Regions from separate parts of the Mycolicibacterium sp. TY81 genome, predicted to be linked through region 4. Evidence: predicted binding sites of a transcription regulator. Region 4 holds the regulator's gene; each other region holds the start of a gene.

Region 1 (4,089 bases), 420 kb from region 4:
CGATGCCGTATTCGGCACCGCGGCGGGCCAGGTGTGCGGCGTAGGCGCTGGCGACCAACGTCTTGGTCGGGATACAGCCGTAGTTCACGCACGTGCCGCCGACGAGCTTGCGTTCGATGACGGCGACAGTCCGGCCGGCCTCGGTGAGTCGGCCGGCCAGAGGCGGTCCCGCTTGTCCCGCGCCGACGATGATGGCGTCGAACGCGGTGGCCTCAGACGACGACATACGGACCGATGGCACTCAGTGCGACGGCCGCAATCGCGAAGCCACCACCGACCGCGAGGACGTCCTCGGCGAGCGCGACCGGCAGGTCGTGTCCGCCGTTGCGCGCCACCAGGATTCGGCGCGCATGAAAGCCTGCCAGCGTCCCGATGACCGCGCCGATCATGCCGCCGCCCATCCCGATGAACGTGTGGTGCCACCCGGCGCCGATGACCGCACCGGCGAACGCACCGGTGAACAACCGGGCCCCGAACTGCGACGGCACCGTTCGCGCCGGCGTCTTGGGCAGCTGGTCGGTGATCAACTCGACCACCAACAGGATCGTCAGCACCGTCACCGTGATCCAGTTGCCGACCCATTCGGCCCAGGTACCCACCAGCGGCAACCAGCCGAGCTTGGCGCCCCAGGCCACCACGGCGGGTGGAGTCAGCGCCCGCAGGCCCGCGACCACACCAATGAGTAAGGCGAACAGCAGAACCAGCGCTTGCGTCACGTGACCCTCCGTCAGATTGCGGACCTCACGGCGACGCTAACACCGGCACGGGTCAGAAGCGACAGAACCGGATATCGGACGCCAAGATCGCCTTGGCCCCGATGGCCGCGAGCTCATCCATGATGGCGTTGACCTGGCGCCGCGGTACCAGGGCGCGCACCGCGACCCAGTCTGCGTCGGCCAGCGGCGCGATGGTCGGCGATTCGAGACCCGGCGTGATGGCCGTTGCCTGCTCCAAAACGCTGCGCGGGCAGTCATAGTCGAGCATCAGGTACTGCTGCCCGAACACGACGCCCTGGATGCGGGCCGCGAGCTGGTCGCGAGCCGGATCCGGCGCGACGTCGGCGCGCTCGATGAGAACTGCTTCCGAATCGCACAGCGATTCACCGAAGGCCACGAGGTTGTGCAGCGCCAGGGTCCGGCCGGATCCGACGACGTCCGCGATGGCGTCAGCGACACCGAGCTGGATCGAGATTTCCACCGCGCCGTCGAGGCGGATCACAGTGGCGTCAATCCCCTTGTCGGCCAGGTCTTTCCGCACCAGGTTCGGGTAGGCGCTGGCAACGCGCTTACCGGCCAGGTCGGCGACGGTCCAGTCCCGCCCCTTGGGTGCGGCATACCGGAACGTCGAGGATCCGAAACCCAGGGCCAATCGCTCGTTGACGGGCGCCATCGACTCGGCGGCCAGGTCGCGGCCGGTGATGCCGAAGTCCAACTGCCCGGAGCCCACGTAGATGGCAATGTCCTTGGGGCGCAGGAAGAAGAACTCGACCTTGTTCACCGGGTCGACGACCGTCAGATCCTTGGGATCAGTGCGGCGGCGGTATCCGGCCTCGGACAGGATGTGGGCGGCGGACTCGCTGAGCGCGCCCTTGTTCGGGACGGCGACGCGCAGGAGGCCGTTCGATGCGCCGGTCACAGCTTGCCGTACACGTCGTCGAGGGTCAGGCCGCGCTTGATCATCAGAACCTGCGTCCAGTACAGGAGCTGGCTGATCTCGCCGGCCAGCTCGTCGTCGCTCTCGTGCTCAGCCGCAATCCACACTTCGCCGGCCTCTTCGATGATCTTCTTGCCCAGATGATGCACGCCGGCGTCCAACGCCGCGACGGTGCCGCTGCCGGCCGGCCGGGTCTGCGCTCGCTCACTGAGCTCGGCGAATAGCGCATCGAAGGTCTTCACGGGCTGCAATTGTTTCACGCTGGGGGCACGGGCCGTGCACGTGGCTGCCTGGGGTCGCATGTCGAGGCTACGTCGGCTCTCGAAAAAACTTTGGTCACTTTGATTTCGCTGGTCACGCTAGGTAACTAGCGTCACATTTGCGGCGTTTTCTTGTCAGTGGCTCGAACTAGTGTTCGAAGTATGGGTTTGACCGATCGAGCCGCTGTCGAGGAGGCGTACGCCGCCTACGAGGCGGCGCATGCGCGGCTCGCGGCCTTGGACTACACCGGTCTGGATGTGCCGACATTGTTGGAGTTGCAGTCCCGCCGGGAAACGTTGAGGTGTGCGGCCGAGGCCGTCGATCACCAAATTTTGGCGGCCGCACAGACCCAGGCCACGGCCAAAGACATCGGGGCCAAGGATTGGCCTGAGGTGTTGCATGTGCGGTTGCGGATCAGCCGGGAGGAGGCCCGCCGGAGGGTGCGGGACTGCGACCACCTGGGCCCGCGCTCGGCGATCACTGGGGAGCCGTTGGGTCCGGTGTGGGAACTGGTGGCCGCCGCGTTGGCTGAGGGTGCGATCAACAGTGAGCACGTCGCGGTGATCACCTGGTTTTTCGGCAAGGTGCCGTTGTGGGCGGCGGACCCGGTCACGTTGTTGCAGTGCGAGACGGATCTGGTGGCCGATGCCCGGGTCAAAACCCCGGAGGATTTGCGGCGCGCGGCCGCGGATTTGTTGTACAAGCTGGATCAGGACGGCCCCGAACCCGACGACGATGAGCCGGATCCGAAGCGGTCGTTCGTGATGGGTAAGCAGCGGCCTGACGGGCGTACCGACGTCACCGCCGAACTTGATCCGGAAGGGCGGGCTTACTGGGACGTGTTGTTCGAGAAGTACGCCGCCCCGGGTATGTGCAACCCGGCCGATCCGCAGCCCTGCTACTCCGGGACCCCGACGCAGGAGCAGATCGACAACGACACAAGGACTGTGGCGCAGCGGCAGTACGACGCGTTCAAATTCGTGGGCCGGATGGCGCTGGCCTCAGGGACGTCGGGTGTGCACAACGGGTTCCCGGTCGCGGTGGTCGCCACCTGCACCGTCGCCGACCTGGAAAAGCGCGTCGGGATGGCGCTCACCCACACCGGTACCAAGCTGCCGGTCAAGGATCTGGTGCGGATGGCCGCGCAAGGCTCGGACAACTACCTCGCCATCTTCGATAACCACACCGGCCAACCCCTCTATCTGGGCCGAGCAGCCCGCACCGCCAGCACAGCACAACGGTTGGCGTTGTTCGCCCGCGACCACGGCTGCACCCGACCCAACTGCACCGCCCCCGCCTCCTGCTCGCAGGCTCATCACGTCAACACCAACTGGCGTGATGACGGACTGACCAACATCGACACCATGACCCTGGCCTGCGGCCGCGACAACCGCCTGGCCGACACCGGCGGCTGGACCACCACCATGGGCCCCCACGGCAGAACCCACTGGACCCCACCACCACTACTGGACGTCGGCCAGCCACGGACGAATCACTACCACCACCCGACGCTCTACCCGACAGAGAGCGGAGACGATGACGGTGAAACAAACAGGCCCGCAAGCTAATCGGGCACCGCGCCACGGCATCCCATGCCGCGACGGCAGTGCCGCACGCGCCGCGGCGCTACGGGCCGAAAAAGAGCCGCCACGCCCGAGAGCCGCCGACGCCTACGTCGACGCCAACGCCGAGCCTCAACCGCGCCTAGGAGTTGCCCTTGTCACCGCGAATCGGCCGGCTGCCGTGGCCCAGCTTCGAGCTACGCGACGGCGATGCCCCCGCCTCACCGGCGCCCTTCGGAACGCCCGCCTGCGATCCGGCATCCTGGCCGCCGACATTCCGATCGTGGGATTGGCCGGCAGCAGTCACCGGCCCGTGCGGCATCGACTGCCGCGCCGTCGACCTGAGCTGCCCCGCCGCGTCGTCGTCACCGGTCGCATCCGGAGTCGCCACCCCGCCCTTCGGTGTGCGCGACATCGGCAAGGCCCGGCCCTTATGGGTCGCCTTGGGAGATGGCGTCACCGGGTCGGAGGCAGTCACGGTGCGTGCGGTGGGCGCGAGGGGCCCGGTCGACACGGCTGCAGTCAGCGTGGGCGTCGCCGAGACGGGTGCAGGCACCGCCGAGAACGGCAACAAGTTGAGGATCGGGGCAGCGATGGAGTTGAAAATTGTGAG
Region 2 (4,089 bases), 2.8 Mb from region 4:
ATCCCCGTGCGCACCTGACCATCGATGAGTGGCCCCGCGGACACCTCTCGCGCTTCCGCATCAGCAAGTCGGGACGAATCAGCGAGACGGTGCTATCAGCAACGGCGCCAATGGAATTCCCGCAGTACGACTGGCGCCGTTCGACGCTGCAGCACAACGTCACCTACGCCTGCAAGGCCACCGAGGACGTGGGCCACTACAACGCGGTGACGCGCATCGACCACCGAACCGGCGTACAGACCACGTTCGATTTCGGTCTGGCCCAGACGGGTGAACCGTTGTTCGTACCCCGCTCCCGCACGGCCGCCGAGGACGACGGTTGGCTGCTGGTGCTCAATCACGATCTGCGGAGCCATCGTTCGCAACTCGTGATCTTCGATGCCCGCACCATCGAGGACGGGCCGCTGGCCACTGCGCATTTGGAGCACCACTTGCCGATCGGGTTCCACGGCACATTCAGCCGGCGTATCGCGGGCTGAACACCCGCTTTCGGCACCGGCCCAAGCCCTGGGCAGCCTCGTGCCACGCCGCACCCGATCGGTGGTGGCGGTGACTCACCTTGCAGGACTGTCACTTTCGCCATCGGCGTCCTCACCTTCGGTCGGGTAGAGCGTGGGGTGGTGGTAGTGGTTGGTTCGGGGTTGGCCGACGTCCAGTAGTGGTGGTGGGGTCCAGTGGGTTCTGCCGTGGGGGCCCATGGTGGTGGTCCAGCCGCCGGTGTCGGCCAGGCGGTTGTCGGGTCCGCAGGCCAGGGTCATGGTGTCGATGTTGGTCAGTCCGTCGTCGCGCCAGTTGGTGTTGACGTGATGGGCCTGCGAGCGGGAGGCGGGGGCGGTGCAGTTCGGTCTGGTGCAGCCGTGGTCGCGGGCGAACAGCGCGAGGCGTTGGGCGGTGCTGGCGGTTCTGGCCGCCCGGCCCAGATAGAGGGGTTGGCCGGTGTGCTCGTCGAACACCGCCAGGTAGTTGTCCGAGCCTTGCGCGGCCATCCGGATCAGATCCTTGACCGGGAGCTTGGTGCCGGTGTGGGTGAGCGCCATCCCGGCGCGCTTTTCCAGGTCGGTGACGGTGCAGGTGGCGACCACCGCGACCGGGAATCCGTTGTGCACACCCGAGGTCCCAGTGGCCAGCGCCATCCGGCCGATGAATTTGAACGCGTCGTATTGCCGCTGGGCCACAGTCCTTGTGTCGTTGTCGATCTGTTCCTGGGTCGGGGTCCCGGAGATACAGGGCTGCGGGTCAGCCGGATTGCACATGCCGGGGGCGGCGTACTTGTCGAACAACACTTCCCAGTAGGCCCGCCCTTCCGGATCGAGTTGGGCGGTGACGTCGGTGCGCCCGTCGGGTCGCTGCTTGCCCATGACGAACGAGCGCTGCGGGTCGGGCTCGTCGTCGTTGGGTTCGGGCCCGTCCTGATCGAGCCGGTACAACAAATCCGCCGCGACTTTGCGGAGGTCTTCGGGGGTTTTGACCCGGGCATCGGCGACCAGATCGGTCTCGCATTGGGCCATGGTGATCGGGTCGGCCGCCCACACCGGGACCTTGCCGAAGAACCAGGTGATCACTGCGACGTGCTCACTGTTGATCGCACCCTCGGCCAGCGCGGCGGCGACCAGTTCCCACACCGGACCCAACGCCTCGCCCGTGATGGCCGAGCGCGGGCCCAAGTTATCCGTGTCGCGGACCCAGCGGCGGGCTTCCTCGCGGCTGATCCGCAACCGCACATGCAGCACCTCAGGCCAATCCTTGGCCCCGATCTCTCTGGCGGTGGCCTGGGTTTGTGCGGCGGCCAGAATCTGGTGATCGACCGCCTCGGCCGCGCACCTCAAGGTTTCGCGGCGGGACTGCAACTCCAACAACGTCGCCACGTCCAGACTGCTGTAGTCCAGGGACGCGAGCCGCGCATGCGCCGCCTCGTAGGCGGCGTAGGCGGCGTACGCCTCCTCGACAACGGCTCGATCGGTCAATCCCATACATCGAACACTAGTTCGAGCCACCGACAAGAAATCACCGGGAATGTGACGCTAGTTACCTACCGTGACCAGCGGAATCAAAGTGATCAAAGTTTTTCGACGAGCGCCTGCTAGAACAGCATGAACTGGTCGCCGGCCGGGGTCCGGTCGACGAATTCCTCGACATCCGAGCCGCCGACCACATGGCCGAGCAGCGTCATGAATTCGGCGTCGGAGACGAGCGGCACGCCGAGCTCGCGAGCCTGATAGCCCTTGCCCTGCACGGGCGCCGGCTCGTTGCAGATGACGAGCGAGGTCTGGGCGTCGACGCTGTCGGAGTAGGACAGCCCGACGTGCACGATGCGCTCGATGATCTCTTCGTGCGTGCGGACCATCTCGGCCGACAGCGCCACCCGCATGCCCTGCACCAAGGGCTGTCCCGGTACGAACCAGCCCGGGTTGGCGTAATCACATGGCAGCCGGGACGCCAGCACCTTCAGCGGCCGGAGTTCGTCATGCGTGATGGCGCCACTGGGCCAGCGCTTGCGACCCACATTCCGAATGGGCAGCCAGCGCCGGTGCTCACGCGCCGCGGCCAGCGCCGGTTTGAGGATTTGGGCCAGCACCATGGCGTCGTCGAGGGCGTCGTGCGGGCGAATCTGCGTCGCGCCGTAGTGCGTCGCGAGCGTCTCGAGGCGCAGGTTTTCGGTGCCCAGGTTGAGCCGGCGGGTCAGCTCGACGGTGCACATGACGCTGTCGACGGGCAGCACCGCGCCGACGCGCTCGCACTCGGCGGCCAGGAAGGCGTAGTCGAAACCGGCGTTGTGGGCGACCAGCGTGCGCCCGGACAGCACGGCAGCGAGGTCACCGACGACCTCACCGAACGTCGGCTGTCCCGCCAGCATCTCGGAGGTCAGGCCGTGCACGTGCGTGGGGCCGGGATCGACGCCCGGATTGAGCAGACTGCTGAACGAATGCTCGACGTTGCCGTCGCCGCCGAGGGCCAGCGCCGCGACGCTGATGACGCGGGCATGGCCGGGATCGAAACCTGACGTCTCGACGTCGACGACGGCCCAACCCGCACCGGCATCGGTGGCCGGTCGGCCCCAGCCGAGGTTGGTTTCGCCCACGTGGCAAGGATGGCACGGACCCCTGACAAGATTCGGCGGGCACCACAGCGTGTCGCCGTCCGAATCAGGCGATGACCGCCCTCGACGAGGTGCTCGACGCTATCGTCACGGGCATGACCACGATCGACCCCGACGCGCCCGTCCTCGTCACGGGCGCCAGCGGGTATATCGGCAGCTGGATCGTCCGTTACCTGCTCGAAGCGGGGCACACCGTGCACGGGACGGTGCGCAATCCGCAGAAGCCGACCGGCCTGGAGCACCTCCACAAACTGTCGGCCGACCACCCGGGCAAGCTCAAACTCTTCAAGGCCGACCTGCTCGACGTCGGCAGCTTCGACGAGGCCATGGCCGGCTGTGAGCTCGTCATGCACACTGCCTCGCCGTTCCTGCTCCAAGGCGTCACCGACGCGCAGGAATCGCTGGTGCGCCCCGCGCTGGAAGGCACCCGCAACGTCCTGGACGCGGTGAACCGCACCGAGAGCGTCAAGCGCGTGGTGCTGACCAGCAGCGTGGTGGCGATCTACGGCGACGCCCGCGAATCGCGCGACGTCCCCGGCGGCGTGTTCACCGAGGACCAGTGGAACACCACCAGCAGCGTCGACCATCAGCCGTATTCGTATTCGAAGACCGTGGCCGAGCAGGAGGCCTGGCGCTACCAGAAGGCGCAGGACCGCTGGGATCTGGTGACCATCCATCCGGGCCTGGTGCTCGGCCCGTCTCTGACGAGCGCCAGCGACTCGGCCAGCCTGGCCACCATGAAGCAGTTCGCCGACGGCACCATGCTGACCGGTGCGCCGGAGCTGACCTCGGGCATCGTGGATGTGCGCGACGTCGCCGACGCCCACGTACGCGCCGGCTACACACCCGAGGCGCACGACCGTTACCTGGTCAACGCCGCCTCGCTGAGCCTGCTGGAGATCGGCCAGATCCTGCGCGCCAAGTTCGGCGTCCTGTATCCGTTCCCGTGGCTCAACGTGCCCAAGCTGGCGGTCAAGGCCGTAGCGCCGGTC
Region 3 (4,089 bases), 2.5 Mb from region 4:
CGCCGACGGTGCGCATCCGTACCTGGTCCTGCCGTCCGCCACCGCGACGACCCGCGAAATCCTCGGGCCGGACAAGTGGATCGTCTCCGAGCAGGCAGTGGCGATCGGTGGCGATGACGCCGACCAGCTGCGCCGCGCCCACGATCACCTCAACGTCTACAGCGGCCTGCCCAACTACCGGAACTCGTGGCTGCGCCAGGGCTTCGACGACAGCGATCTGGTCCGCGGTGGATCCGAGCGACTGGCGCGCGCCCTGGTCGGCATGGGCAGCGTCGAAGACGCCGCGGCCAAGGTCAAGGCGCACCTCGATGCCGGTGCCGACCACGTCGTGGTGCAGGTGCTCGCGGAGCATCCGACCGCCGACCCGCGGCCGAGCCTTCGTGAACTGGCGGGTGCGCTGGGCCTGTAGGCCGGCCGGCAGCGCGGCGCGGCGAGGCGTCGTGGATGAACGGCGCCGTTGTGCGCCGGGTCAGCTTGTGGGACTGTCTGTTTCACCGTCGTCACTATCTCCGCTCTCGGCCGGGTAGCGGGTGGGGTGGTGATACTGATTCGTCCTAGGTTGGCCGACATCCAGTAGTGGTGGTGGGGTCCAGTGGGTTCTGCCGTCGGGGCCCATGGTGGTGTGCCAGCCGCCGGTGTCGGCCAGGCGGTTATCGCGGCCGCAGGCCAGGGTCATGGTGTCGATGTTGGTCAGGCCGTCATCGCGCCAGTTGGTGAGGTGATGGGCCTGCGAGCGCGAGGCGGGTGCGGTGCAGTTCGGGCGGGTGCACCCCAAATCCCGCCCGAACAGCGCGAGGCGCTGCGCGGTGCTGGCCGTTCTGGCCGCCCGACCCAGATACAAGGGTTGGCCGGTGTGCTCATCGAACACCGCGAGGTAGTTGTCCGACCCTTGGGCGGCCATCCGGATCAGGTCTTTGATAGGGAGTTTGGTCCCGGTGTGGGTGAGCGCCGTCCCGGCACGTTTTTCCAACTCGGCCACCGTGCAGGTGGCGACCACCGCGACGGGGAAGCCGTTGTGCACCCCGGAGGAGGAGGCCAGCATCATCCGGCCCACGAATTTGAAGGCGTCGTACTGGCGCTGCGCGAGGGTGCGGGTGTCGTTGTCGATCTGTTCCTGCGTCGGGATCCCGGCGTAGCAGGGGTGTGGGTCGGCGGGGTTGCACATGCCGGGGGCGGCGTATTTGTCGAACAACACTTGCCAGTAGGCCCGGCCTTCGGGGTCGAGTTGGGCGGTGACGTCGGTGCGGCCGTCGGGCCGCTGCTTGCCCATGGTGAAACTGCGTTTGGGGTCGGGTTCGTCGTCGTTGGGTTCGGGCCCGTCCTGATCCAGCCGATACAACAAATCCGCCGCGACCTTACGAAGGTCTTCGGGGGTCTTGACCCGCGCGTCGGCCACCAGATCCGTCTCGCACTGCGTCAACGTGATGGGGTCGGCCGCCCACAGCGGCAGCTTCTGGAAGAACCAGGTGATCACCGCGACGTGCTCACTATTGATCGCACCCTCGGCCAGCGCGGCGGCGACCAGTTCCCACACCGGGCCCAACGCCTCCCCGGTGATGGCCGAGCGCGGGCCCAGGTGGTCGCAGTCGCGCACCCGGCGACGGGCTTCTTCGCGGCTGATGCGGTGCCGCACATGCAGCACTTCGGGCCAGTCTTTTGCGCCGATGTCTTTGGCGGTGGCTTGGGTTTGGGCGGCGGCCAGGATCTGGTGATCGACCGCTTCGGCGGCGCATTTCAGGGTTTCGCGGCGCGACTGCAACGCCAACAACGCCCGCACATCCAGGCCGGTGTAGTCCAGGGACGCAACCTGGGCCGCCGCGGCTTCGTAGGCGGCGTACGCCGCCTCGACAGCGGCCGGATCGGTCAATCCCATACATCGAACACTAGTTCGAGCCGCCGACAAGAAGCCGCGGGAAATGTGACGCTAGTTGCCCACTGTTACCAGCGCAAACAAAGTGACCAAAGTTTTTCGAACCCGTTTGCCGAGGCGGCTCAGCCTTGCGAGGCGGCGGCCTTGCGGCGCTGGTACCAGTGCCAGATCATCGGCGTCACCGACGCGACGACGATGACGATGAAGATCGGCTCGATGAGCTTCTGAATGATGGCGAACTGGCCCAGCCAGTAGCCGAGCAGTGTCAGCCCGACGCCCCACACCACAGCACCGAGGACGGTGTAAATGGTGAACACGGCGAAATTCATCTTTGCCGCCCCGGCCGTCAGCGGTGCCAGCGTGCGCACGATCGGCACGAACCGGGCGATGACGATCGCGAAGGGACCGCGCCGCTCGAAGAAGGCGTGCGCCTCGTCGAGATACTTCTGCTTGAGGAACCGCGCATCGGGCTTGAACATCTCGACGCCGATGAACCGGCCGACGAAATAGCCGACGAGGCCACCCAGAACTGCTGCGATCGGGATGAACACGAGCAGCTGCCAGAGCTGGAAGTTGGCCTCCTGCATCTTGTCATCGGCGGTGCCGGCGGCCAGTTTGGCGGCGAACAGGCCGGCGACGAAGAGCAGGGAGTCGCCGGGCAGCACCGGGAACAGCACGCCGGACTCGATGAAGATGACCACCAGCAACCCGACCAGCGCCCATGTCCCGAAGTAGCCGATCAGCGTCATCGGGTCCAGGAAACCCGGCATGGCGGAGATGGTGGTCGTCATGGGGCCCAAAGATACCGGTGTCTGCAGGTGGTTCCGTCAACCGCACATCCCTCGTAGGGTCGGCGCATGGCCACTCACAGGGCAGTTCACGTTGCGCAGGCCGACGGTCCGCTCGCACTGACGGACGTCGACACCGTCTCGCCGCCGCGCGATCACGTCCGCATCGCGGTCGCCGCGTGCGGGGTGTGTGGCACCGACCGCGAATTCCACGCGGGCCACTTTCCGGGGCTGTCGTGGCCGATAACCCTCGGCCACGAGATCGCGGGCACCGTCGCCGAACTGGGTGACGGCGTGGAGGACTTCGCAGTCGGTGATCGCGTCGCGGTGGGCTGGTTCGGCGGCAACTGCAACCGCTGCGTGCCCTGCCGCCAGGGTCATTTCATGCAGTGTGTCCGCATGGCGGTGCCGAGCTGGCACTATCCCGGCGGCTACGCCGAATCGGTCACGGTGCCCGCGACCGCACTGGCCCGAATCCCGGACGGATTCTCGTTCGCCGAGGCTGCCCCGATGGGCTGCGCGGGCGTGACGACGTTCAACGGCTTGCGCAAGACGCGGGCCAAGGCCGGTGATCTGGTCGCGGTGATCGGGATCGGTGGCCTCGGCCACCTCGGCGTGCAGTTCTCCCGGGCGATGGGCTTCGAGACCGTCGCGATCGCCCGTGGTCCGGAGCGCGAGGCCGCCGCCAAGGAACTCGGCGCCCATCACTACATCGATTCGACCGCCGCGGACGTCGCCGCCGAACTCCGGCGTCTCGGTGGGGCGGTTGTGGTGCTCGCGACCGCCGCGAGCGCGACGGCGATGGCCGCCACCGTCGCTGGGCTCGCACCCGAGGGGCAACTCGTGACGGTCGGCGTCACGCCCGAGCCACTGCCGATCAGCCCGCTCGACCTCATCAACGGTGGCTTCTCGGTCATCGGGCATCCGTCGGGCACATCGCGCGATATCGAGGAGACCTTGCACTTCGCCGCGCTGACGGGCGTGCGGGCCGTGATCGAGGAACGGCCGCTCGCGCAGGCCGCCGAGGCTTTCGAGCGGATGAACAGCGGCGAGGCCCGCTACCGGATGGTCTTGACCGTCTGACGGGTGTCCCCGGGTGCCGCACTTCAGCTTCACGTGGCTGACATACTGGCCCAGACTGCAGGTTCGCCGAGAGGAAAAACATGCCCATCGCCACGCCCGAGGTCTACGCGGAGATGCTGGCCCGCGCCAAGGAGCACTCGTTCGCGTTCCCGGCCATCAACTGCACGTCGTCGGAAACCGTCAACGCGGCGATCAAAGGTTTCGCCGACGCGGGTAGCGACGGCATCATCCAATTCTCCACCGGCGGCGCCGAATTCGCGTCAGGCCTCGGCATCAAGGACATGGTGACCGGCTCGGTCGCGCTGGCCGAGTTCGCCCACGTCGTCGCCGCCAAGTACGACATCACCG
Region 4 (4,089 bases):
GGCCTCGTCCGCCTTCGCCCGGACCCTGCGCGCCGTGGTCGACTGGCGCGGCCAGGTGGTCACGATGCTGGACCGATGTTATTTGACCGAAGCCATTCCGGTGCAATTGGTTTGGGGCACGCAGGATGCCGTCATCCCGGCCGCCCACGGAGAACTCGCCCACGCCGCGATGCCGGGCTCCCGGCTCGAGTTCTTCGACAACTCAGGACATTTCCCGTTTCACGACGACCCCGACCGGTTCGTGAAACTCATCGAGGAATTCATCGACACGACGGCGCCGTCGGTCTACGACCGTGATGCGCTGCGCGGACTCCTGCAGACCGGCGTCACCGCGAAGTCGATCGACGCCCCGCAAGATACGAAGTATGCGGTTCTCGACGCCATGGAGACCGACGAGCGCAGCGCGACCTAGCTGCCGTCAGCCCGACGACGTCACACCGCGGTGCGCCCGCAGCGCCTCGATTTCGCGTTCGAAGTCCTCCGCGGACGAGAAAGAGCGGTACACCGACGCGAACCGCAGATAGGCGACCTCATCGAGGTCACGCAGAGGACCGAGGATCGCCAACCCGACCTCATGGCTCGGCACTTCGGGAGATCCGGTGGCCCGCACCGCATCTTCGACCTTCTGCGCCAACTGGTTCAGGGCATCGTCGTCGACCTGCCGCCCCTGGCAGGCGCGCCGTACGCCCTTGATCACCTTGTCCCGGCTGAACGGTTCGGTGACGCCGCTGCGTTTGACCACCGCGACGACTGCGGTCTCCACCGTGGTGAACCGGCGACCGCACTCGGGGCATGACCGGCGACGCCGAATCGCCTGCCCTTCGTCAGCTTCTCGTGAATCGACCACACGCGAGTTCGGATGCCGGCAGAACGGACAGTGCATCACCGCTCCTTCGCCGCACCGACAATCGACCGTTTCGAACGGTCTCGAGCCTACCCGTGCCGCTCTGACGCGGCCGGGCGCCGTGCCGATCGACGCGCGCACGGACTGTCCTCAGCCGACCGGCGCGATCAGCGTCTGCCCGGCGTTCAGGGCCACCGACGGCAGCTTGTTCAGCTCCTTGATGCGGTCGACGACGGCACTGACCGGCGCGTCGGGCGCCACCCGCCGCGCGACCTGCTGAATCGACTCCCCCGTCTGCACCCGGACCACCGCGAGCTGCGCGGGCACGGAGGCCGTCGAAGAAGTCGGCTGGACCGCCTCACCGAACTGCGCCACCAGACCCAGCCACACCGTGATCCCGGCCGCGACCAGGGCCAGCATCACCGTGGTCAACGGGGTGATCGGATTGCGGCGGTGCGAGGCACGCGACGTCAGCACGCCCGTACCCCGGTGCCGGAAGGCCGCGCCCGAGGGGCGCGCGCCGGCCGGCCGCAGCCGGGCCTGGCGGTGCCGGTTGACATCTGAACGCCGAGGCACGGTGCGGACGACGACGTCGGTCGGGTATTCGCGGGTGATGACGGTCATGTCGGTTCCTCTCAGGAGTTCGTACATAGGTTCGATCGCTCTTGTGTTCGACTATATCGCCCAAATGTTCGAACGGTAGAACATGTGATCGAACTGTTGCGAACGATACGACCACCCACCGACAAGTTCCGTTCCCCGACTCCGCCACCCCTTTCACGACGTCACCACCGGGTCACGCCCGCGACACGCCGAGCCGCCCGATCTCGAACACATGTTTGATGAATCGGGTGCGCTGGGCTAGATTCGTCTCCATGAGCGACAGCACCGATACCCCGGACACACAGGCAGGCGGACGGTCCAGCAGCCTCACCGAGCGCCAGCGGACCATCCTCGATGTCATCCGCACCTCGGTCACCACGCGCGGTTATCCGCCCAGCATCCGGGAGATCGGTGACGCCGTCGGTCTCACCTCGACGTCGTCGGTGGCCCACCAGCTGCGCACCTTGGAGAAGAAGGGCTACCTGCGCCGTGATCCGAACCGCCCGCGCGCGGTGGACGTGCGCGGCGCGGACGATTCGACCGGAGCCACCATCACCACCGATGTCGCCGGTTCGGACGCGCTGCCCGAGCCGACCTTCGTCCCGGTGCTCGGCCGGATCGCGGCCGGTGGCCCGATCCTGGCCGAAGAGGCCGTCGAAGACGTCTTCCCGCTCCCCCGCGAGCTCGTGGGCGAGGGCTCGTTGTTCCTGCTGAAGGTCGTCGGCGAGTCGATGATCGACGCCGCGATCTGCGACGGCGACTGGGTCGTCGTGCGGCAGCAGAATGTGGCCGACAACGGCGACATCGTCGCGGCGATGATCGACGGCGAGGCCACGGTGAAGACCTTCAAGCGCACGAAGGGCCAGGTGTGGCTGATGCCGCACAACCCGGCGTTCGATCCGATCCCGGGCAACGACGCGGTCGTGCTCGGCAAGGTCGTGACCGTCATCCGCAAGATCTGACGCCCGCCAGACCTACAGATGAGCCCCGCTGCAGTCGCTCGCAGCGGGGCTCAGTCGTGACTCCGGTCAGCCGCGGATGAACCCGTTGGTGACCGCGAATTCCTCACTGGCAAACCAGATTTGGACAGGGGCCTCGGCATATCCGGGAGATCCCGGCACCCAGTACAAACCCGACTCCGTGTTGGCCTTGATGTCATAGCCCTCGGGCGGCTCGGCACCGGTGGCCACACGGAACGACATCTGGGCGGTCTCGGGTTCCTCGGCCCCCAGCGCATGGTGTCTGCCGCTGGCGGGACCGGCCACCACCGTCTCCTCCGGCGGTGTCGCGACCGCAGGCGGCTCGTTCACAGGAGGCTCGTCCACGGGCGTCTCGGTGGCCGGTTCCGCTGCCGGGGTCTCGGCCGCCTCGACCTCGGGGGCCTGTTCGTGCGGCTCGGGCGCGCGCTCGTCACCGGCCTGGGAGTCGGCGTCCCGGCCGTCGGCCGGCGCTGCCCAGACGCGGTCGCCGGGGTCCCGGGGCCGTAGGCCCGCGAAGCCCGCCAACCCGGCCGCGGTGAGGCCTGCCGCCGCACCGCCGCGACGCAGGGCGTCGGGCAGTTGCACCGATGTCGTCGGCTCGTCGGCGGATTCGTCGGCGTCCGGCTCCGGCTCCGGCTCGGTGGGCTCGGCCGCGTCCACCGGCTGGGCCTCGGCTTCGGCCTGCGCCTCGGGCACCTCCTCGGACCGCTCACCCTCGGCCGTCTCGGCCGGCGTTTCAGTGGGCTGTTCGGCCGTGAAATCCGGGTACACCGTCGGCGCGGTGTCGATGACATCAGGGTTGCTCTGGAACGCGGGGCCGCCGTGCGGGTTGTCGAACTGCTGGTCCTCGGCCGCGTACTCGTCGCCGTACTCGCTGTCGGCGCCGCCATCGGCATACTGCGGGTCGCCGTACTCGCCGTCGCCGAACTCGTGGTCGTCGTAGTCGTACGCGTCCTGGTCGTCGATGGCGTCCTGACCGGCATTCCGCCGGCGCCGCAGCAGTGCCGCGATCACGATGCCGACCACCACCAGCAACAGCGGGATGATCGCCAGCAGCCACCACCAGTGGAACTGGTACCACTTGCCGGACTCATCGGCCTGCGAGGTCACGCCACCCGGCAGATCGACACTGGGCACCTGGAGGCCGCTCAGTTGCGACGCCAGCTCGGCGGGCTCGGTGCTGAACGCCCGGGTGGACTTGTTCCACGAGATCGAACCGCCGGTGAACTTCTGGCTGACGACGTCGCCCTTCCAGGACTCGTCGGCCGTGGGTACGCCGAGCTTGCCGGTGGCGCCGCCGAGCTTGTCCCACGCCGCGTTCATCGCGCCACGGACGACGAACGCGCCGTGCTCGGGCGTCCAGAAGATCGCCGGGTTGTCGGCTGCGGCGAAGGTGGCGATCCGGCTCGTCGGGGAAATGCCGCCGTCGGTCTCGTTGCTCGCCGGGAAGCCGAGATCGCCCTGCGGTCCGCCGGCCGCGCGGTACTTGGCCAGCACATCGCCGGTGATCGCGTGCGCCCCGGTTGCCGGCGAATAGAAGATGGTGCCGCCGGCGAAGTTCTGTGCCACGCCGTCGCCGACCTTGTACTGGGCCCCCTGCTCGTCGCCCAGCGTGCCCTGCGGCCCGCCGGCCGCCCGGCGCGCCGCGGCGATGGCCGTCGT

The links. Region 4 encodes LexA, which represses DNA repair genes until DNA is damaged. Its sites were predicted from a motif close to CGAACANNTGTTCG; they were not measured.
Region 1: the regulator LexA is predicted to act here: its motif matches at 2,058-2,071, upstream of KI240_RS06450 (DUF222 domain-containing protein).
Region 2: the regulator LexA is predicted to act here: its motif matches at 1,975-1,988, upstream of KI240_RS21900 (DUF222 domain-containing protein).
Region 3: the regulator LexA is predicted to act here: its motif matches at 1,878-1,891, upstream of KI240_RS20415 (HNH endonuclease signature motif containing protein).

Annotation. Positions count from the first base shown of each region.
Region 1 covers NZ_AP023362.1:1,338,796-1,342,884, reverse strand. The annotation lists gene KI240_RS06470 (FAD-containing oxidoreductase) at 1-226, opposite strand, end outside; gene KI240_RS06465 (DUF4126 family protein) at 213-716, opposite strand; gene hisG (ATP phosphoribosyltransferase) at 769-1,635, opposite strand; gene KI240_RS06455 (phosphoribosyl-ATP diphosphatase) at 1,632-1,913, opposite strand; gene KI240_RS06450 (DUF222 domain-containing protein) at 2,076-3,482, shown strand; gene KI240_RS06445 (hypothetical protein) at 3,619-4,089, opposite strand, start outside.
Region 2 covers NZ_AP023362.1:4,543,902-4,547,990, forward strand. The annotation lists gene KI240_RS21895 (carotenoid oxygenase family protein) at 1-479, shown strand, start outside; gene KI240_RS21900 (DUF222 domain-containing protein) at 555-1,970, opposite strand; gene KI240_RS21905 (DEDDh family exonuclease) at 2,081-3,079, opposite strand; gene KI240_RS21910 (SDR family oxidoreductase) at 3,151-4,089, shown strand, end outside.
Region 3 covers NZ_AP023362.1:4,234,462-4,238,550, reverse strand. The annotation lists gene KI240_RS20420 (LLM class F420-dependent oxidoreductase) at 1-409, shown strand, start outside; gene KI240_RS20415 (HNH endonuclease signature motif containing protein) at 470-1,873, opposite strand; gene KI240_RS20410 (DedA family protein) at 1,993-2,661, opposite strand; gene KI240_RS20405 (alcohol dehydrogenase catalytic domain-containing protein) at 2,728-3,741, shown strand; gene fbaA (class II fructose-bisphosphate aldolase) at 3,822-4,089, shown strand, end outside.
Region 4 covers NZ_AP023362.1:1,758,584-1,762,672, reverse strand. The annotation lists gene KI240_RS08440 (alpha/beta fold hydrolase) at 1-412, shown strand, start outside; gene nrdR (transcriptional regulator NrdR) at 419-883, opposite strand; gene KI240_RS08430 (LysM peptidoglycan-binding domain-containing protein) at 995-1,468, opposite strand; gene lexA (transcriptional repressor LexA) at 1,720-2,409, shown strand; gene KI240_RS08420 (sunset domain-containing protein) at 2,476-4,089, opposite strand, start outside.